One region of the Pseudoalteromonas sp. TAE56 genome, then DNA from elsewhere that is predicted to be linked to it. Evidence: predicted binding sites of a transcription regulator. Region 1 holds the regulator's gene; the other holds the start of a gene.

What was found. The regulator NrdR, encoded in region 1, represses ribonucleotide reductase genes. The targets are predictions, from matches to a motif close to AAACACNANATNTNGTGTTT.
Region 2: nrdA (class 1a ribonucleoside-diphosphate reductase subunit alpha) is a predicted target of NrdR. The motif match lies at 4,264-4,283, and genes of this name have one in related genera.

The regions. Positions count from the first base shown of each region.
Region 1 covers NZ_AUTN01000131.1:32,461-43,440, reverse strand. The annotation lists gene L656_RS0115390 (response regulator) at 229-597, shown strand; gene thrA (bifunctional aspartate kinase/homoserine dehydrogenase I) at 826-3,243, shown strand; gene thrB (homoserine kinase) at 3,253-4,188, shown strand; gene thrC (threonine synthase) at 4,200-5,483, shown strand; gene glyA (serine hydroxymethyltransferase) at 5,753-7,009, shown strand; gene nrdR (transcriptional regulator NrdR) at 7,378-7,827, shown strand; gene ribD (bifunctional diaminohydroxyphosphoribosylaminopyrimidine deaminase/5-amino-6-(5-phosphoribosylamino)uracil reductase RibD) at 7,992-9,116, shown strand; gene L656_RS0115350 (riboflavin synthase) at 9,144-9,797, shown strand; gene ribBA (bifunctional 3,4-dihydroxy-2-butanone-4-phosphate synthase/GTP cyclohydrolase II) at 9,827-10,939, shown strand.
Region 2 covers NZ_AUTN01000144.1:18,135-29,114, reverse strand. The annotation lists gene pbpC (penicillin-binding protein 1C) at 1-314, shown strand, start outside; gene yfaE (class I ribonucleotide reductase maintenance protein YfaE) at 394-666, opposite strand; gene nrdB (class Ia ribonucleoside-diphosphate reductase subunit beta) at 666-1,796, opposite strand; gene nrdA (class 1a ribonucleoside-diphosphate reductase subunit alpha) at 1,862-4,144, opposite strand; gene L656_RS0118210 (HAD family hydrolase) at 4,553-5,233, opposite strand; gene ubiG (bifunctional 2-polyprenyl-6-hydroxyphenol methylase/3-demethylubiquinol 3-O-methyltransferase UbiG) at 5,233-5,943, opposite strand; gene gyrA (DNA topoisomerase (ATP-hydrolyzing) subunit A) at 6,120-8,819, shown strand; gene serC (3-phosphoserine/phosphohydroxythreonine transaminase) at 8,978-10,060, shown strand; gene aroA (3-phosphoshikimate 1-carboxyvinyltransferase) at 10,060-10,980, shown strand, end outside.

The sequences.
Region 1 (10,980 bases):
AGCAATTAAAACAAGCTATGAGTTAGTAAGTTTGTTATCTATTAAGTATTTAAGGTTTTATTGGTATTTGCCTTGGTTAATTATATCTTAAACGGATTTATTCTATATTTATCATTGTATTAAATTATTAATGCGCTGAGTGCTTGGAGGCGTGTTAAAGTGTCTAAAATGCGAAGGAAGGTATTTTAGTAACCTTTTAATAAATTTGATGGTTGTGTAGTAGTAAACATGATGAAATTTTCGATATTAGTCTGTGACGATTCTGCAGTCGCCCGTAAACAAGTTGTGCGGTGTTTGAATGAATGTATAGACGCTCAAATACAACAAGCTACAAATGGAGCGCATGCTCTAGAACTTTTACGGGCACAAAGCTTTGATTTGCTATGCTTAGACCTCACGATGCCCGAAGTTGATGGTATACAAGTACTCGAGACTATAAAAACAGAAAAAATAGAGTGTTTTGTTTTAGTTATTTCCGCCGATATACAAGAGAAAATGAAGCAACGAGTCGCTCAACTTGGCGCAATAGACTTTATCGATAAACCTATCAATAAATCTAACTTAAACGAAATATTGCATAAATTTGGCATTCATTAGGTTTTTTCATGTTAAAAAAGGATGTTTTATCTTTTGATTTAGGGTTGACAGCATAGCCTTTGTTAAGGCAGTCTTAACATATGAAAACAATTAATCGCGTACTGACCATAATTATTACAACCATCATTCTTACTGGATAGTGGCATAGGTCGGTGCAACAAATTTAAAGGCCTGTGTTCACTTAGAACACAGGCCTTTTTTCGTTTTATGGGATGAGGAACATAAACAATGCGAGTTTTAAAATTTGGTGGGTCTTCGCTTGCCGACTATGCATGCTTACAACAGGTAGCTCAGCTAGTTAAAGCACAATTAAAAGATGAAATGTTATTGGTACTTTCTGCTCCCGGTGGAATGACCGATTCGCTAGTTGCACTTGCAAGTGCCGCAGAGCAAGGCTCAGATTTTTCGCAGCAATGGCAAGCATTGGTTAGCCGCTGTGAAGGTTTAAAAGCTGACGTTGAAAAAAGTGGTGGTGTAGTTACAAGTTGGCCAAACTTAGGCGAGCTTAAAAATAAACTAGATGGCGTGTCACTTATACAGTGTTGCCCTGATCAGGTTCGCGCATTTGTGATTAGCTTTGGAGAGCGCGTGAGCGTTTCTTTAATGCAGGCTTTATTGAGCTCGCATGATGCAAGATACTTAGAAGCAACCAGCTGCATTGCTTCAACGGGTGGCTACATTGATGCAGAGGCTGATTTAGTAACAAGTAAAGCGCGCTTTCAAGCTGTGCTTAAAGAAAGCCCTGCAACTATTTATATCATGCCTGGTTTTACAGCGAGTAATGATAAAGGTGAGCTTACAACGCTTGGTCGTAATGGCTCAGATTACTCAGCAGCAATTGCAGCAGCATGTTTAGAAGCTGAAATTTGCCAAATTTGGACAGACGTTGATGGTGTATACAGTGCTGATCCTCGTTATATTAAAAAAGCGACTAAAGTAGATTTTTTATCTTATAAAGAAGCGATGGAGCTTTCTTACTTTGGTGCAAAAGTACTTCACCCTAAAACAATTTTACCATGTGCTAAAGCGGGCGTGCCGTGCGAAATTAAAAATACGCATAACCCAGACGCACAAGGCTCATTAATTGGTAACGATTATTCATCAGATGAGCCAGTAAAAGCGCTTTCGAGCCTACAAGACCTTGCAATGTTAACTGTTTCAGGGCCAGGCATGAAAGGCAAAGTAGGTATGGCGTCTAAGGTATTTAACGCGCTTGCTCACGATAACGTATCAATTGTATTAATCACTCAGTCATCATGCGAGTTTAGCATTAGCTTTTGTGTGCACGAAACAGACCTAGCACTTGCACTTGACGCGCTACAAACTGCATTTGAGCTTGAGTTACAAGCAGGGCTTATTGAGCCTGTACAAGTGCAGCGCAATTTAGCCATTGTTACTTTAGTGGGCGATAACATGCGCGCGCACCGTGGCTTAGCGGCTAAGTTTTTTGCATCTCTTGCACAAGCTCAAGTAAATATTGTGGCAATTGCACAGGATTCTACAGAAAGTGCTATTTCTGCGGTAATTGATGGTGAGTTATGTAACGACGCCGTGAAAATATGCCATGAAAACTTTTTCACGCATGTGCCGTCAATTGATGTGTTTTTACTAGGTTGTGGCTTAGTAGGGCAAGAGCTTATTAATCAGCTTGAGCGTCAGCAAGCGTGGCTTGAAAAACGTAATATTAAACTTAACTTGTATGGTGTTGCTAACTCTCGTCAATTACACCTAGATAGTGAAGGTATTGCTTTTGGCGATTGGCAGCAAAAATTGGCCTCATCTGAGCAGGCATTTGATTTAAAACTAGTAGAGCAGTTTGTTAAGCAAAATCATTTAGTAAATCCTGTACTTGTTGATTGTACGTCGTCGGATGCACTTGCTGCGCAGTATGTAGACTTTTTAAATGCAGGTTTTCATGTGGTTGCTGCCAATAAAAAAGCAACAACAAGCTCATACACGTATTACCAAGATTTAATTGCAGCAACGCAAAAGAATAATCGTAAATTTTTATACGAAACAAACGTAGGTGCAGGCTTACCAGTAATCGACAACTTACAGTCATTATTTGGTGCGGGTGATGAGTTATTAGAGTTTAGCGGTATTTTATCAGGTTCACTTTCGTATATGTTTGGCGCACTTCAAGATGGTTTATCACTTTCTGAGGCAACTATTAAAGCCAAAGAAAGCGGTTTTACTGAGCCCGATCCTCGTGATGATTTATCGGGTACCGATGTAGCACGTAAGTTATTGATCATTGCTCGCGAAGCCGGTATGAAATTAGAGTTAAGCGATATTGAAGTTGAGTCTGTATTACCATCAGGTTTTGCACAGGGCGATAGCGTTGATGAGTTTATGGCAAAACTACCAAGCTTAGATGCTGATTTTAACAAGCTTATTCAAAGTGCTGCTAGTGAAGGCAAAGTACTTCGCTATGTAGGCACAATTAAAGAAGGCCACTGTAAAGTAGGTATTGAAGCAGTAGATGCCAAACATGCACTTAGTGTCATTCGTGATGGTGAAAACGCGCTGGCTATTTTAAGCCAATATTATCAGCCACGTCCGTTTGTAATTCGTGGTTATGGCGCTGGCTCAGAAGTAACAGCCGCAGGTGTATTTGCTGATATTTTAAAAACGTTATCGCGCTAGGAGATCGTTATGATTGAAGTATATGCTCCGGCGTCTATTGGTAATTTTGCTGTAGGTTTTGATGCACTTGGCGCAGCGCTTGCGCCAATTGATGGCAGTTTATTAGGCGATGTAGCCGTTGTAAGCGCAGCACCAAGCGACGAATTTATTTGCACAGGCGAGTACGCTCACAAGTTACCAAGTGATGCTAATGAAAATTTAGCGTACCAGTGCTTAGTGCATTTTAGAGCGCATGTTGCGCCTAATATGCCAAGCGTAAAGCTCGAGCTTAAAAAGAACTTACCAATTGGATCTGGACTTGGCTCTAGTGCGTGTTCGGTTGTGGCTACTTTTGCTGCCCTTGATAAGTTTGCAAAAACTAATTTAAGTCAGGTTGAGCTTATTGAACTGATGGCTGACTTTGAAGCTGTAGTAAGCGGCGGTCGTCATTACGACAACATCACGCCATGTTATTTAGGTGGTTTGCAGTTAACTGGTGATTTAATTCCTGATAAATCAATTACACTGCCTGTTGATGAAAACTGGTACTACGTTGCTGCGTTTCCTGGTTTTTCGCTTAATACCGCAAAAGCGCGCTCTGTTTTACCAAAAGAGTTGAGCATGCATGCAAGTGTTGAGTTTGCTCAGCGTTTATCGGCATTTAGTAGCTTGCTGTTAACTAATCGTTTTGACGATGCGCTAAGCATAATGAAAGATGAAATAGCAGAACCTTACCGCGCACCGCTTATTAAAGGTTTTAGTGAAGCCAAAGCAAGCTTGCCAGCGCTGGGCGCTGAAATAGTCAGTATTTCGGGCGCAGGACCCACCTTGTTTAGCGTATGTAAAACACTTGAAGCTGCACAGCAATGCGCGCAGTGGTTAGAAACCAATTACATTAACGAGCAAGGCTTTTGCCACATTTGTAAATTAGATAACGACGGCACGCGTCAACTAACAGTTTTATAGGATAGGTAGTCATGCAATTACATAATTTAAAAGATAGCTCACAAAAAGTGTCGTTCGTTGAAGCCGTAAAAACAGGTTTGGGTCGTAACCAAGGTGTATTTTTTCCAGAATCACTAGCCCCACTGTCCGATGTTGATGCATTGCTTGATATGGACTTTGTTACGCGCAGCGGCAAAATATTATCTCACCTAATTGGAGATGAGCTACCAAGCGATACTGTGGCACAAATGGTTAAAAATGCATTTAACTTTCCCGTTAAGCTGGTGGAAGTACAAGATAACACATACTGTTTAGAGCTGTTTCATGGTCCTACACTTGCGTTTAAAGACTTTGGTGGTCGCTTTATGGCAGAGTGTTTAACGCAGTTTAATAAAGATGAAAAAGTAACTATTTTAACAGCAACATCGGGCGATACCGGTGCAGCTGTAGCGCATGCTTTTTACAATAAACCAAATATCGACGTAGTAATTTTATACCCTAAAGGCAAAATTTCACTTGCTCAGCAAAAGCTATTTACTACGCTAGGTAACAATATTCATTGTTATGCAGTTGAGGGCAGCTTTGATGATTGCCAAGAGCTAGTTAAAAATGCCTTTTTAGATGAAGAAGTTAAATCAACACTTGGGCTTAACTCAGCTAACTCAATTAATATTAGCCGTTTAGTTGCTCAGGTTTGTTACTACTTTGAAGCCATTGCACAGTTACCGAAAGAAAAACGCGCAACAGCGCATATATCAGTGCCTAGTGGTAACTTTGGTAATGTGTGCGCCGCAATGATTGGTGCGGTTATTGGTTTACCTGTAGGTAAATTAAGCGCAACAACAAACCAAAACGATACTGTGCCGCGCTTTATGCTTGATAAAAACTGGACGCCAAATGCAACACTTGAGTCGCTTTCAAATGCGATGGATGTAAGTAAGCCAAACAATTGGCCGCGTGTACAAACAATGTTAGATAATAACTGGTTTAGCTACGATAATTTTTATTCAACAAGCGTAAACGAGCAAGACACGCAAGCCGTGATGAAAAAAATTCAACAAACTGGCTATATTGCAGAGCCTCATACTGCTATTGCTTACCAAGGTCTTGTTGAAAATCGTGCACCTGGTGCCGCGGGTATCTTTTTAGCGACCGCTCATCCTGCTAAGTTTAAAGAAAGCGTAGAGGGTATTCTAAATATTGAATTAGGTATGCCAAAACCACTTGCTGATGCACTAGCAAAACCATGCCTAGCAAGCGATATGAACGCCGATTACGACGCGTTACGTACCGAAATACTTGATAAACTAGGCTAAGTTAAATTACAAGAAAAAGCGGCTTGAGCCGCTTTTTTTATAACTTTAAACGGATGAATACATTTAGTTATATTTACTAATTAAATGTAGTAAATATAATTCATTTAAAATTATTATGGCTTTATAAAAAAATATCATCTTAAAAGGGCTGTGAAATAGTTTCAATCCCTGTTTAAATATCCTCAACTTAAGAGCGTAGGCAAAGAGTCGTTTAAAGCGTACAATAAAGCCTCTAAAAAACACCATACACGTTGCCCTAGGAGACCCCAATGTTAGAACGTAGCATGAATATTTCGGATTTTGATCCAGAGTTATTTGACGCGATAACCAAAGAAACTGCTCGCCAAGAAGAGCATATCGAACTAATCGCTTCAGAAAACTACTGTAGCCCACGCGTACTAGAAGCGCAGGGTTCACAGCTTACAAACAAATACGCAGAAGGTTACCCTGGCAAACGTTATTATGGCGGTTGTGAGCATGTAGATGTTGTTGAGCAATTAGCAATTGACCGTGCTAACGAATTATTTGGTTCTGACTACGCTAACGTACAGCCACATGCTGGTTCGCAAGCAAATGCAGCTGTTTTTCTAGCATTATTAGATGCTGGCGATACTGTACTAGGTATGAGCTTAGCTCATGGTGGTCACTTAACTCACGGTTCTCACGTAAGTTTTTCTGGTAAGCTTTACAACGCAATCCAATACGGACTAGATGAAGCTACGGGCGAAATTGATTATGCACAAGTTGAAGCACTAGCACTTGAGCACAAACCAAAAATGATCATTGGTGGTTTCTCAGCGTACTCAGGTATTGTTGATTGGGCTAAATTCCGTGAAATTGCTGACAAAATCGGTGCTTATCTGTTTGTTGATATGGCTCACGTTGCGGGTTTAATTGCGGCAGGCGTTTACCCAAGCCCAGTTCCTCATGCACACGTTGTAACTACAACTACGCATAAAACACTTGCAGGCCCTCGTGGTGGTTTGATTATTTCTGCATGTGGCGACGAAGCAATCTACAAAAAGCTTAACAGCGCTGTTTTCCCTGGTGGTCAAGGCGGTCCTTTATGTCATGTTATTGCAGCAAAAGCAGTGGCATTTAAAGAAGCACTTCAACCAGAGTTTAAAGTATACCAAACACAAGTTGTTAAAAACGCAAAAGCAATGGTCGCAGTTATGCAAGAACGTGGCTACAAAATCGTATCTGACAAAACTGAAAACCACTTATTCTTACTCGATTTAATCGACAAAGATATTACTGGTAAAGATGCAGACGCAGCCCTTGGTAACGCTAATATCACCGTTAATAAAAACTCAGTGCCAAACGATCCACGTTCACCGTTTGTAACATCTGGTTTGCGTATTGGTTCTCCTGCAATTACTCGCCGTGGTTTTAAAGAAGCAGAATCAAAAGAGCTTGCTGGCTGGATTTGTGACGTACTAGATAACATCACTGATGAATCTGTACAGGCGCAAGTTAAAGAAAAAGTTAAAGCAATTTGTGCAAAATTACCTGTTTACGCTTAATTGCATAAGCAGCAGTAATTGAGAGCACATAGGCTAAGGGCCTGTTTATCTTTCGAGGTTTAATTTGCAGTAGTATGTTTGGTTTTTAGGCAAGGCAGAGTCTATGTAGTGTGGTTACTCCACACAAATAGGCGATAACGCAGCATAAATGCCAAACATGCACTGCCCTCGGGTTCGTCCTAGGGGCGATTTACTCTTTGTTGCTCGGTTTTTACTTAGCCCACTAGGTTACAAACCTCGCGCCGCGATTAAATCGCCCCTAGATAGAACAAATTTAATCCTGAAAGGTCAACAGGCCCTATTTTTTTGCTAAGATAAAAGACCGCTATTTAGCGGTCTTTTTTGTTTTAAAACGGAAGTACCGAGCTATGCATTGTCCATTTTGTACCGCAAAAGATACTAAAGTTATTGACTCACGCCTTGTTGGCGGAGGCCATCAAGTTCGCAGGCGTCGTGAGTGTAACGACTGCCACGAGCGCTTTACTACATTTGAAGGCGCTGAACTGGTTATGCCTCGTGTTATTAAACAAGACGGCAGCCGTGAACCATTTAACGAAGATAAATTATTAAATGGCTTAAATCGCGCACTCGAAAAGCGCCCAGTGAGCACAGAGCAAGTAGATGAAGTCGTGAATATAATAAAATCGCAACTACGCGCAACGGGTGAGCGAGAAATTTCAAGCCATTTGGTGGGTGAATGTATTATGGAAGCCCTCAAAAAGCTCGATAAAGTAGCGTACGTAAGATTTGCATCTGTTTATCGCTCGTTTGAAGATATACGCGAATTTGGCGAAGAGATTGCCCGCTTAGGGGAGTAATACCAATTTTATTAAAACATGATCATTCTATCGCATTAAATAGCGCACTCACTGCGTTAAAAATTATTTATATAGAATAACTATATGTCATAATTTTCGCCTTGTTATTACGCTATTTTCTTAGCGCTATAATAGAACACTTATTTAACGCAATTGGTATAACAATGCAAAGCCAAACTACTTTTACCGAACATGACGAAATGTATATGGCACGCGCCATAGAACTTGCCAAAAAAGGCGAGTTTACTACCACGCCTAACCCTAATGTTGGCTGTGTATTAGTTAAGAATAATCAAATAATTGGCGAGGGTTTTCATCAATTAGCAGGTCAAGGCCATGCAGAAGTAAATGCACTGGCAATAGCGGGTAATAATGCACAAGGTGCAACGGCTTATGTAACGCTTGAACCTTGTAGTCATTATGGGCGTACGCCACCGTGTGCTGAAGGCTTAAAAAAGGCGGGCGTTGTAAAAGTAATTGCCGCTATGGTTGATACAAACCCACAGGTTGCGGGCAAAGGCCTTAAAATACTGAGCGATGCCGGTATTGAAGTTGCTTATGGATTACTTGAATCACAAGCACGCGCACTTAACGTTGGCTTTTTTAAGCGAATGGAGCAAGGCTTACCTTATGTGACCTGTAAAATGGCAGCAAGTATAGATGGTAAAACAGCGCTTAAAAATGGACAAAGTAAGTGGATCACAAGTCCAGCGGCTCGCCAAGACGTACAATTATACCGAGCGAAAAGTTGCGCTATTTTAACTGGTGCCGATACCGTGTTAGTAGACGATGCTAAACTTAATGTACGACTAAGCGAGTTGCCTTGCACGCTACCTACCAATTTACCGCTTCGCCAGCCCGTGCGTGTTATTATTGACTCTCAAAACCGTTTAACGCCTAACCTTGCTTTATTTAAAATCCAAAGTGATGTAATAATATTTACGACTAAGGTTGATAAATCATTGCAATGGCCGCATTTTGTAAAACATATTGAAGTAAGTGAAAGCAATGGCAAAGTTGATTTACAGGCTGTTTTAGAAAAGCTTGGGCAACTAGAGTTTAATAATGTTTGGCTTGAAGCTGGGGCAACACTTGCTGGTAAAATGACAGAGCTTGATTTAATAGATGAGTTTGTTTTTTATTTAGCGCCTAAACTCATGGGTCATGATGCAAAAAGTTTAGTTAATTTTCCTGAATTGACGAGTATGCAAAACACCGTTGATTTAACATTTAATGAATGTGCGCGCATTGGTGACGATTTACGTATCACCGCGTTAAAAACTCATTAAAATCACTTAATAAAAAAGAGTAGCGCTATGTTTACTGGGATAATAGAAGCCACAGGCAAAATTGCTTTATTACAAAAAAAACAAGGCGACTTAGCCATTCGTATCCAAAGTGCTGATCTTGATATGAAAGACGTAAAGCTAGGCGACAGCATTGCAACCAATGGCGTTTGCTTAACCGTAGTTGATAAACATATTGACGGTTTTAGTGCTGATTTATCTAACGAGACGATTGGTTTAACCGGTTTTGCTCACTATGCTTTAGGGCAAACGGTGAATCTTGAAAAAGCCATGCAACCTGTATCGCGTTTGGGCGGTCATTTAGTGTCTGGCCATGTTGATGGCATAGCAACTATTACAAGCATTACAGCAAACGCTCGAGCAACAGAATATTGGCTTACAACCGAAGAAAGTTTAATGAAATACATTCCGTACAAAGGTTCGGTATGTATTGATGGTATAAGCCTGACAGTAAACGCTGTAGAGGGCAATAAATTCAAATTAACAATTGTCCCACACACGAGTGAGCAAACCACAATTGCTCATTTTAAAGTAGGTACCCAAGTTAATTTAGAAGTCGATCAAATTGCACGTTATTTAGAGCGCCTTATAAAGGGTGCAGAGCAACCAACGGGCTCTGATATTTCGATGAGCTTACTCGCTAAAGCGGGTTTTATTAAATAACGAAACTGACAACTTACACGAGCAAATTTATGAATTTACACAGCGCGCAAGAAATCATCGATGATATTAAAGCCGGTAAAATGGTTATTTTAATGGATGATGAAGATAGAGAAAATGAAGGCGATTTAATAATAGCTGCTGAGCATATTAGCGCAGAAGCGATTAACTTTATGGCCACTCATGGCCGTGGTTTAATATGTTTAACCATGACGCAAGAGCGTTGCGAGCAACTTGATTTACCGTTAATGGTTAAAAACAATGGTGCTGCATTTTCGACTAACTTTACAATGTCGATAGAAGCATCAAAAGGTGTTACAACCGGTATTTCAGCTGCAGATAGAGCGCGTACAGTACAAGCGGCTATAGCTAAAGGCGCAGTCCCAAGTGATATTGTTCAGCCTGGTCATATTTTTCCCATTATGGCACAACCTGGTGGCGTGTTAACTCGTGCAGGACACACTGAAGCAGGTTGTGATTTAGCGCGTTTAGCTGGGCTTGAAGCATCATCTGTTATTGTTGAAATACTTAATGCCGATGGCACTATGGCACGACGCCCTGATTTAGAAGTTTTTGCGAAAGAGCACGGTATTAAAATTGGTACTATTGCTGATTTAATCGAATACCGTAACTTAAACGAAACAACAATTGAGCAAGTTGCAAAATGTAAGTTACCAACTATTCACGGTAAATTTGATTTAGTTACTTACAAAGACACAATTGACGGCCAATTACATTACGTTTTGCTTAAAGGCGATATAAAAGAGCAAGAGCCGACAAATGTACGTGTACATTTGCAAAGTACCTTTAACGATATTCTACTTTCAGATAGAAGTGCTGACCGTAGTTGGGGCCTTTCAGAAGCAATGGCTTATATTGCTAAAAACAAAGGTGCTTTAGTTATTTTAGGTAAACAAGAAAGCACTGAAGAATTAGAGGCGACTGTAAAAGCATTCGCAGCAGCTGATGCTGGCGAAAGTGTTACGCCACGTAAATTTAAAGGTACATCGCGTACTGTTGGCGTAGGCTCGCAAATACTTGCAGATCTTGGAATTAAACAAATGCGATTAATGAGTCGGCCTAAAAAGTACCATGCACTTTCGGGCTTTCATTTAGAAGTTGTTGATTACGTTGAGCCGCAATAAGCGCTCTGCTTTTAACTAGTCTATTATTTTATTTTTATGGT
Region 2 (10,980 bases), on a different contig from region 1:
CACCTTATTTAGATTCATGCTTAATTAATGACACGAGTACACGAGGCTCAGCACCGAGTATTACATCCCCGAGTAATTTAATTAGCTACACGATAAGAGCCAGTAAATTGAAGCAAGAAGGCCTGCCTTTTAGCGCAATCACAGATACAGACTCACGTATTTTATATTGGTTTGTAGATAACAGCTTTGTTGGTAAAGTAGAGCGAGATACGCCTTTTTTCTGGCACCCGCAAGTAGGCGAATTTGACGTAAGAGTGGTTGATAATTTAGGGCGTAGCGCATCAGTTTCAATGCGTGTAAAGCTCGTTCAGTGATACGTAAATAAGCTAAAGAGCTAGTTATCGGGTATTAAACAATTAGATTGGCGTTTATAAACTGTATTTAGCGTTTAGACTACTTTAAATTAATACTTACATTGCCATTGGGTTTACAGCAGCACAGGAGTATTTCGCCTTCGCGCACAAACGCAAGTGGCTCTTCGTTATATTCAACACTACCTGACACTAACGTTGCTCTACAGGCGCCGCAGTAACCTTCGCGGCATTGGAATGCAACGTCTATTTTCATGGATTCTAAGCACTGTAGAAGAGAAGGGCAGCCAGCGGTAAATTCTATACACTGGCTGTTTTCTGCAAGCGTTATGCTTGCAGTAGACTTGTCACTCATTATAAATCAAAATCACCAAATTCTGATGCATCAACTTGAGAGTCTATTTGACCAACAAGGTATGAGCTAATTTCTGCTTCTTGAGGCGCTACTTGCACGTTATCAGACACTAACCACGAGTTTATCCATGGGATAGGGTTACTGTTATTTTCAAATTGTGCTGGCAAGCCAATGGCAGTCATACGTGCATTAGTAATGTATTCAACGTACTGACATAAAATATGTTTATTTAAGCCAATCATTGAACCATCTTTAAATAAATACTCAGCCCACTCTTTTTCTTGCTCTGCAGCATCAACAAACATTTTAATCGCTTCGTCGCGGCATTGGGCTGCAACAATCGCCATTTCTGGGTCATCTTTACCGTCTTGCATAATGTTTAAAATATGCTGAGTACCCGAAAGGTGAAGTGCTTCATCGCGTGCAATTAGCTTGATGATTTTAGCGTTACCTTCCATTAGCTCGCGCTCAGCAAACGCAAACGAACATGCAAAGCTTACGTAAAAGCGAATTGCTTCAAGAATATTTACAGACATCATTGCAAGGTAAAGCTTCTTTTTAAGCTCAAATAAATTAATGATAACTGTTTTACCGTTAATCTCGTGTTTGCCTTCACCGTATAAGTTGTAAAGCGAAACAGAGTTAATTAAGTCATCGTAGTATTTAGTTACGGCATCAGCACGTTCGCTAATTTTATCGTTGCTAACAATGTCATCAAAAATAAGCTCAGGTGCTTGTGTTACGTTACGGATAATATGTGTGTATGAGCGGCTGTGAATTGTTTCACTGAACGCCCATGTTTCTATCCATGTTTCAAGCTCTGGTAGCGATACGATTGGAAGTAGAGCCACGTTTGGCGAACGACCTTGTACACTATCAAGCAGTGTTTGGTATTTTAAGTTGCTTAAAAATATATGCTTTTCGTGATCTGGTAATGCTTGAAAGTCTAAACGGTCTTTACTTACATCTACTTCCTCAGGACGCCAAAAGAAAGACAGTTGCTTTTCAATTAACTTTTCAAAAATTGGGTATTTTTGTTGGTCGTAACGAGATACGTTTACAGTTTGGCCAAAAAACATTGGCTCTTGCATTTGGTTATTATGGTTTCGGCTAAAAGTAGTATAAGACATGTTTATCACTCAAAAAACTATCAGAAAAAGCGGGCTAAATGCCCGCTTAAAATAAAAATCAGCAGTTATATTTTACACGCGCCGCCTTCACAATCGTCATCTTCCACTTCTGGAGCATCTTCTTGTGAATCTGAGGCGCCATCGCGAGTATTGTGGTAATACAAGGTTTTAACACCTAGTTTGTACGCGCTTAGTAAGTCTTTTAATAAGACTTGCATAGGTACTTTACCGCCTTCGAACTTGTTTGGATCATAATTTGTATTTGCAGAAATTGTTTGGTCAACAAATTTTTGCATTATGCCAACAAGCTGCAAGTAACCATCGTTTGATGGAATGTCCCATAGTAACTCGTACTGATCTTTTAAACGCTCATACTCAGGAACAACTTGTTTTAAAATACCGTCTTTACTTGCTTTAACGCTAATATGTCCACGTGGTGGCTCGATACCGTTAGTTGCATTAGAGATTTGCGACGATGTTTCTGATGGCATTAATGCACTTAGTGTTGAGTTACGCATACCGTGCTCTTTAATATTTGCACGTAGTGTATCCCAGTCAAGATGAAGTGGCTCATCACAAATTTTATCTAAATCACGTTTGTACGTATCTGTTGGCATAATGCCTTGAGAGTACGTTGTTTCGTTAAACTTAGGACATGCGCCACGCTCTTTAGCAAGCTCGTTTGATGCCTTCATTAAGTAATATTGAATAGCTTCAAAGGTTTTATGTGTTAATGCATTTGCGCTACCATCTGAATAACGCTTACCGTTTTTAGCTAGGTAGTAAGCGTAGTTAATTACGCCTATACCTAACGTTCGACGACCCATAGTTGCATTTTTAGCCGCCGGTACAGGGTAGTCTTGGAAATCAAGTAAGTTATCAAGTGCGCGTACTGCAAGTTCAGCTAGCTCTTCAAGCTCATCAAGTGACTCTATTGCACCTAAGTTAAACGCAGACAGTGTACAAAGGGCAATTTCGCCTTCTTCGTCATTTACGTTGTTAAGTGGCTTAGTTGGCAATGCAATTTCTAAACATAAGTTAGATTGGCGAATTGGCGCAACTTTAGAAATGAATGGGCTGTGTGTATTACAGTGATCAACATTTTGTAAATAAATACGACCTGTACTTGCACGTTCTTGCGCAAACATAGAGAAAAGCTCAATGGCTTTAATACGTTTTTTACGAATAGACTCGTCTTGTTCGTATTTTACGTAAAGTGCGTCAAACTCAGCTTGGTCTTCAAAAAATGCATCGTAAAGGCCAGGCACATCTGATGGGCTAAATAATGTAATGTAGTCATCTTTAATTAAACGAGAATACATTAGTTTATTAAACTGTACGCCGTAATCAAGGTGACGAACGCGGTTGTCGTCTACACCACGGTTATTTTTAAGTACAAGTAGGTTCTCTACTTCTAGATGCCAAAGCGGGTAGAACAAAGTTGCAGCGCCGCCGCGTACACCACCTTGCGAACAACTTTTAACGGCTGTTTGAAAGTGCTTATAAAAAGGAATACAACCTGTATGGTACGCTTCGCCGTTACGAATATGGCTACCTAAAGCACGAATTCGACCAGCGTTAATACCAATACCTGCGCGTTGTGATACGTATTTAACGATTGCAGACGATGTAGCGTTAATTGAATCAAGGCTGTCGCCACATTCAATTAATACACACGAGCTAAACTGGCGAGTAGGCGTACGTACACCTGACATAATTGGCGTTGGTAGAGATATTTTAAATAATGATACCGCGTCGTAAAAACGTTTGATGTAATCAGTACGTGTTTCACGTGGGTAGTCTGAAAATAAGCTTGCTGCTACTAAAATATATAAAAACTGTGCACTTTCGTATATTTCACCCGATACACGGTTTTGAACGAGATACTTGCCTTCAAGCTGTTTTACAGCTGCGTAGCTAAAGTTAAGATCGCGAGAATGATCAAGGTATGCATCAAGCTCGTCTAATTCTTGCTCTGTGTAATCTACTAATAAGTGAGCATCGTAGCGTTTATCGCCAACCATTTTTGTTACGTGGTCAAATAAACGTGGTGGTTCAAATTGACCATACGCTTTTTTACGTAAATGGAATACAGCTAAACGTGCAGCTAAGTATTGATAATCAGGCGATTCTTTTGAAATCTGATCCGCTGCTGCTTTAATGATGGTTTCGTGGATGTCTTTGGTACGAATACCGTCGTAAAACTGAATGTGCGATTTTAATTCAACTTGCGAAACCGAAACGTTGTTTAAACCTTCGGCGGCCCATTCAATAACGCGATGGATCTTATCCAGATCAAGTGGCTCTTTGCGCCCGTCACGTTTGCTTACAGATAACTGTTGGTTCATTTGCCTGTATTCCTTGGGAATTATGTATTTTGACCAATGCTTTATACCTCGCCGAAGCAAGGTACATACTCATTTATTATAGGTTTCACCGTATTGGCGAATTTAATTGAATAACATTTGGCCACAATATCTGGTGTTGTTCAATTTAGAGATCACAAGATAGTGTGGTCTGAGTTGTTTTGCAAGGGACATAATTGCCCCTATTTGTGGATAACTTTGGGATAACGCATTTGTGTTAGTAGACACTCACCTTCGAACAATCATTTAAGTTGAAATATGCAAAAATCAACTAATGATCTGCTAAATTTACGCATTTTAAAAATAAATTTTGACTGCTTTTTTTATCAGCAAGCTTTGTGTGAAAACTAACACAATCACAATATATAGTGTTTAATAATTAACATGACACTATATATGGTTAAAACCGTCAATTGGACTTAGCCAGTTAAAATTGGCTTCCCAAGCTATCGCTTCATCTCTACTTGGGATGTAACCCCAAAGAGCCGTTGCGGTATGCATACCTGCCGCTTTGCCTGCTTGTATGTCTCGCTGCGCATCACCAATGTATAAACAGCGCTTTGGTTCTACTTGCATGAGCTTTGCACAGTGTAGCAGTGGTAAAGGTGATGGCTTAGCTTCAGTTAAGGTGTCGCCACTTATTACTACACTGGCATTTTTCAATGCAGGAATAGCTGCCACTAAAGGATCGGTTAAAAAGCCAGGCTTATTAGTCATGATCCCCCATTTGATCTTTTTCTGATCAAGGGTGATAAGTAACGATTCAACACCGCTGAAGCAATGCGTGTGCTTTGCTATGTTTGCAGCGTACTCGTTAACTAATTGCTTTATAAGCTCGCTTTGGTGTTGTTTGTCCCATAATTCTTTAAAACCAGCCTCTAATAATGCGCCTGCGCCGTTAGATGCCGCGGGACGGTATATATCACTACTAACAGGTTCTATTTCATTGCTAATAAGGACTGCGTTTAAAGCGGCACCTAAATCATCAGCGGTGTCGAGTAGGGTGCCGTCTAAATCAAATAAAAATGCATCGTACTCTATAAGGGGATGAGGGGCTTGAGAGTTAGCCATTAAGCTAACTTCTCAAAATAAAGTATGTAATTTACGCTAACGTCACTATTGAGCGTATATTGCTTTGATAGTGGGTTATAAGAAAGCCCTGTACTTGCACGGACTTTTAAACCGGCTTGCTCTGCCCATGCAATAAGCTGTGCAGGTTTTATAAACTTTTTATGGTCGTGTGTACCTTCAGGTACCATTTTTAAAAGTTTTTCAGCGCCAACAATGGCGTATAAATATGCTTTAGGTGTTTTGTTAAGGGTTGAAAAAAACACATCCGCGCCTGGTTTGGCAAGTGCGGCTACAGCATGAATGATAGAAGCTGGGTCGGGTACGTGCTCAAGCATTTCCATACAGGTTATTACATCAAAGCGCTCTGGGTTTTGCGAAGCAAACTCTTCTGCCGGTATTTTTATGTAATCTACATTTACGCCTGTCTCTAAACTATGCAATTTAGCAACAGTTAACGGCTCTTGACCCATGTCGATACCGGTTACTTTTGCGCCCATGCGTGCCATGCTTTGGCTTAAAATACCGCCACCACAGCCAACGTCGAGTGTTTCTTTATCGAATAAGCCTTGCGTTTTGTTTGCTATAAAGTCTAGTCGTAACGGGTTAATTTCGTGAAGAGGTTTGAATTCTCCGTCTAGGTCCCACCAACGCTCAGCGATGGCTTCAAATTTTGCTATTTCTGCGTGATCTACATTTTGATGTTCGGTCATAAAATACTTCCTCGTCAATCTGAGGCCATTATATAGGGCTAAATTGATAAATCGCAAAGTTTTGCGCCTGTAAATTAAAATTAATTGTGATAGCATGGCTGTTAGAAATAATAACAATACTCTTAATACCCAATACCGGGTTGTTGAGAGCTGATACTGAAGGAATGTGATATCAAATGACTGATCTCGCCAATGAAATTCTGCCAGTCAATATTGAAGACGAGTTAAAAAACTCCTACTTAGATTACGCAATGAGCGTAATCGTAGGACGTGCATTACCAGACGTACGTGACGGCTTAAAACCTGTTCATCGCCGCGTTTTGTTTGCAATGAACGAGCTTAGTAATGACTGGAACAAGCCTTACAAAAAATCGGCCCGTGTGGTCGGTGACGTAATCGGTAAATACCACCCACACGGCGACAGTGCAGTTTATGACACGATAGTTCGTATGGCTCAGCCATTCTCACTGCGTTATATGCTTGTAGATGGCCAAGGTAACTTCGGTTCGGTTGATGGTGATTCAGCAGCGGCAATGCGTTATACAGAAGTACGTATGGCAAAAATGTCGCATGAGTTATTAGCCGATCTTGAAAAAGAAACGGTTGATTTCGTTCCTAACTACGATGGCACAGAGTTCATCCCTGATGTTTTACCTACGAAAGTTCCTAATTTATTAGTGAATGGTTCGTCGGGTATTGCGGTAGGTATGGCTACAAATATACCACCACATAACTTAACTGAAGTTGTAAATGGGTGTTTGGCACTTATTCAAAATCCTGATTTAACTATTTTAGAGTTAATGGATTATATCCCTGGTCCTGATTTCCCAACGGCTGCAATTATCAACGGTAAGAAGGGCATTGAACAAGCCTACTTAACTGGCCGTGGTAAAGTGTACATGCGTGCACGCGCCGACATCGAAACCGATGAAAAAACAGGTCGTGAAACAATTATCGTTCACGAAATTCCTTATCAAGTTAACAAAGCTCGCTTAATTGAAAAAATTGCTGAGCTAGTTAAAGATAAGAAAATTGAAGGTATTAGCGCGCTACGAGATGAATCTGATAAAGACGGTATGCGTATCGTTATTGAGATTAAACGTGGTGACGTAGGCGAAGTTATTTTAAATAACTTGTATTCACAAACTCAGTTACAAACTGTGTTTGGTATGAATATGGTTGCTTTAATTAATAACCAACCTAAGTGTTTTAATTTAAAAGAAATGCTTGAAGAGTTTATTATTCACCGCCGTGAAGTAGTAACTCGTCGTACCGTGTTTGATTTACGCAAAGCGCGTGACCGTGCTCACACGCTTGAAGGTTTAGCGATTGCGCTTGCAAACATTGACCCAATTATCGAACTTATTCGTAAATCCCCTACACCAGCTGAAGCTAAAATTGCCTTAACAGCACGTCCGTGGGAATTAGGTCATGTACAAGGTATGCTTGAGAAAGCAGGCGAAGATAATGTAGCCCGTCCAGATTGGCTTGCTGCTGATTTAGGTATTCGCGACGGTCAATACTATATTTCTGAGCAACAAGCTCAAGCAATTCTAGATTTGCGTTTACACAAGCTTACTGGTCTTGAACACGAAAAAATCTTAACTGAATATCAATCGTTATTAGAGCTAATTGCTGAACTACTTTATATTTTGGCGACTCCTGAGCGTTTAATGGAAGTTATTCGTGATGAGCTAGTTGAAATTAAAGCGCAGTATGGCGATGAACGTCGTACTGAGATTAATGCAGCGGCTCACGATATCAGCCTTGAAGACTTAATTACTGAAGAAAACGTTGTAGTAACGCTTTCTCACGAAGGGTATGTGAAGTATCAGGCATTGTCTGATTACGAAGCACAGCGTCGTGGTGGTAAAGGTAAGTCAGCAACGAAGATGAAAGATGAAGATTTCATCGAACGTCTTTTAGTTGCAAATACACACGACACGATTTTATGTTTCTCTACAGCGGGTCGTTTATATTGGCTTAAAGTGTATCAGTTACCACTAGCAAGTCGTGCAGCGCGCGGTAAGCCAATTGTTAACTTGTTACCACTTGAAGCAGATGAACGTATTACTGCTATATTGCCAGTACGCGAGTACGCTGAAGATAAATACATCTTTATGGCAACTGCATTCGGTACAGTTAAGAAAACACCATTAACGGCTTACAGTCGTCAACGAGCTAGCGGTATCATTGCTGTTAACTTAAATGATGGCGATAGCTTAATTGGTGTTGATATTACCGATGGTAGCAACGAGATTATGTTGTTCACTGATGCTGGTAAAGTAGTACGCTTTAAAGAAGCTGAAGAAACAACCGTTGTTGATGAAAACGGTAACCCAGTACTTGATGAAGAAGGCAACCCTGAGATTCGTTTCAAAGGTGTTCGCCCAATGGGTCGTACGGCTACAGGTGTTCGTGGTATTAAAATGCCAGACGAGCAACGCGTAGTATCGTTAATTGTACCAAAAACTGACGGTGCTATTTTAACGGTAACTGAAAATGGTTACGGTAAGCGTACACAACTTGAAGATTACCCATCTAAGAGCCGTGCAACACAAGGTGTTGTATCTATCAAGGTGAGTGAACGTAACGGTGCTGTTGTTGGTGCTGTTCAAGTTGACGATAACGACGAAATAATGATTATTTCAAATCGTGGTACCTTAGTACGAACTCGCGTTAATGAAGTTTCTACGGTTGGACGTAACACGCAAGGTGTTATTTTGATCAGAACTATTGACGAAGAGCAAGTAGTTGGTTTACAACGTATAGAAGAGATTGAAGTTACAGAAAGTGACTTAATTGATATTGAAGACGTTGAAACAGTAGATACGGTTATTGATGAAGTAGCGGATGATAATCCTCCTTCAGAATAATTGATATTGAAAAAGCGGCCTTGGCCGCTTTTTTTAATGTTGTTGAAAAAAATTAATAGAGTGTGAAATTATATTCATTCATTAAATTTTAAAGGTTTAGCGGATTGGTATTAAATGTTCATACTTAGTAGTTAAATTACTGGAATGAGGCAAAGGTAATGAGTAAATATAATTTTTGTGCGGGGCCAGCTATGCTTCCGCAAGCGGTTATGAAAAAAGCGCAAAAAGAGTTTCTAGATTGGCAAGACCTAGGTGTGTCTGTGATGGAAATTAGCCATCGTAGTAAAGAGTTTTTGGCGCTTACAGCTAAATGTGAAGCCAGCCTTCGCCGTCTAATGAATATTAGTGATGAATTTGAAGTGCTGTTTATGCATGGTGGTGGTCGTGGTCAGTTTAGTGCTGTGCCATTAAATTTACACCAAGAAGGCAAAACAGCGTTTTATTGCGAGAATGGCGTATGGTCGAAAAGCGCCAGAGATGAAGCGAATAAGTTCACTCAAACGTCTTTTACGGATGTCCGTAATGATGCAGATGGTGAGTTTTCAATTAAAGCCGTTGCTGACTGGGAATTACCAGAAGATGCTGCGTACATCCACTATTGCCCTAATGAGACTGTCGATGGCTTAGAGATTTTTGATGTACCTAGCCACCCAACAGCGCCGATTATTGCTGATATGTCTTCAACTATTTTATCGCGTGAGATAGACGTTAATAAATTTGATTTGATTTACGCTGGTGCGCAAAAAAATATCGGTCCATCGGGTATTTCAATTGTTATTGTTCGTAAAACATTACTTGAGCGCGAAGGTTTGCCAAAGCCTGGTATTTTAGATTACGCACTTGAAGCAAAGCAGGGCAGTATGTTTAATACCCCACCTACCTTTGCTTGGTATTTAGCGGCTGAAGTATTTGAATGGCTTGAAAGCAATGGTGGGGTAAAAGCCATGGAAGCACAAAATATTGCTAAAGCAGATTTACTGTATGATTTTATTGATAACTCAGACTTTTATTCAAATATTGTTGCTAAGCATTGTCGTTCACGCATGAATGTCCCATTTTGGTTAAATGATGAAAGCTTAAATAGCAAATTTGTTGCTCAATCAAGCGAGGCCGGTTTACTTGCACTTGAAGGGCACCGAATTGTGGGAGGCATGCGCGCAAGTATCTATAACGCAATGCCACTTGAAGGTGTTCAAGCACTTGTGGACTTTATGGCTGCATTTGCAAAGGAGCACAGCTAATGGAGCAGCTTCGTTTAGAGCCCATTTCACGTGTAAATGGGACTGTTACTCTGCCTGGCTCAAAAAGCTTATCGAACAGAATTTTATTATTAGCAGCACTTGCAAGCGGTACCACCGTTGTAGAGAACTTACTTGATAGTGATGATATTCGTCATATGTTGGGTGCTCTGAAGCTTTTAGGTGTAAATGTAACACTTAATGAAGAACGCACTGTAGCTACTGTAGAGGGTGTTGGTGGTGTGTTTAAAACACCAAGTGAACCATTATTTTTAGGTAATGCAGGTACTGCTTATCGACCTTTGACAGCAGTGCTTGCGGCTGTAAGTGGCGAATATGAGTTAATAGGCGAGCCACGCATGGAAGAGCGTCCGATAGGGCACTTAGTTGATGCTCTACAAACACTTGGTGGCGATGTTACCTATACAAAACATAAAGATTATCCACCTTTAAAAATCGTAGGCGGCCAAATCAATGGCGGTGAAGTTGAAATTGATGGCAGTATTTCAAGTCAGTTTTTAACTGCCTTGTTAATGGCAGCACCTTTATTTAACGGCGATACAAATATAACTATTAAGGGTACTTTAGTATCTAAGCCTTATATTGATATTACGTTAGGTGTTATGGCGCGCTTTGGTATTGATGTTGAGCACAGTGACTATGTAACTTTTAACGTTAAAGGTGGTCAACAGTATCAATCAGTCGAGCGTATTATGGTTGAAGGTGATGCTTCATCGGCTTCTTATTTCGTTGCAGCCGCAGCGATTGCCGGTGGCGAGATAGAAATTAAAGGTGTTGGCGCTAAATCGGTTCAAGGAGATATAGGCTTTGCTAAAGTAATGGAGCAGGTTGGCGCTAAAATTGATTGGTATGATGAGCGCTTAGTTGTTCGCAAAGGCGAGCTTAATGGCGTAGATATAGAT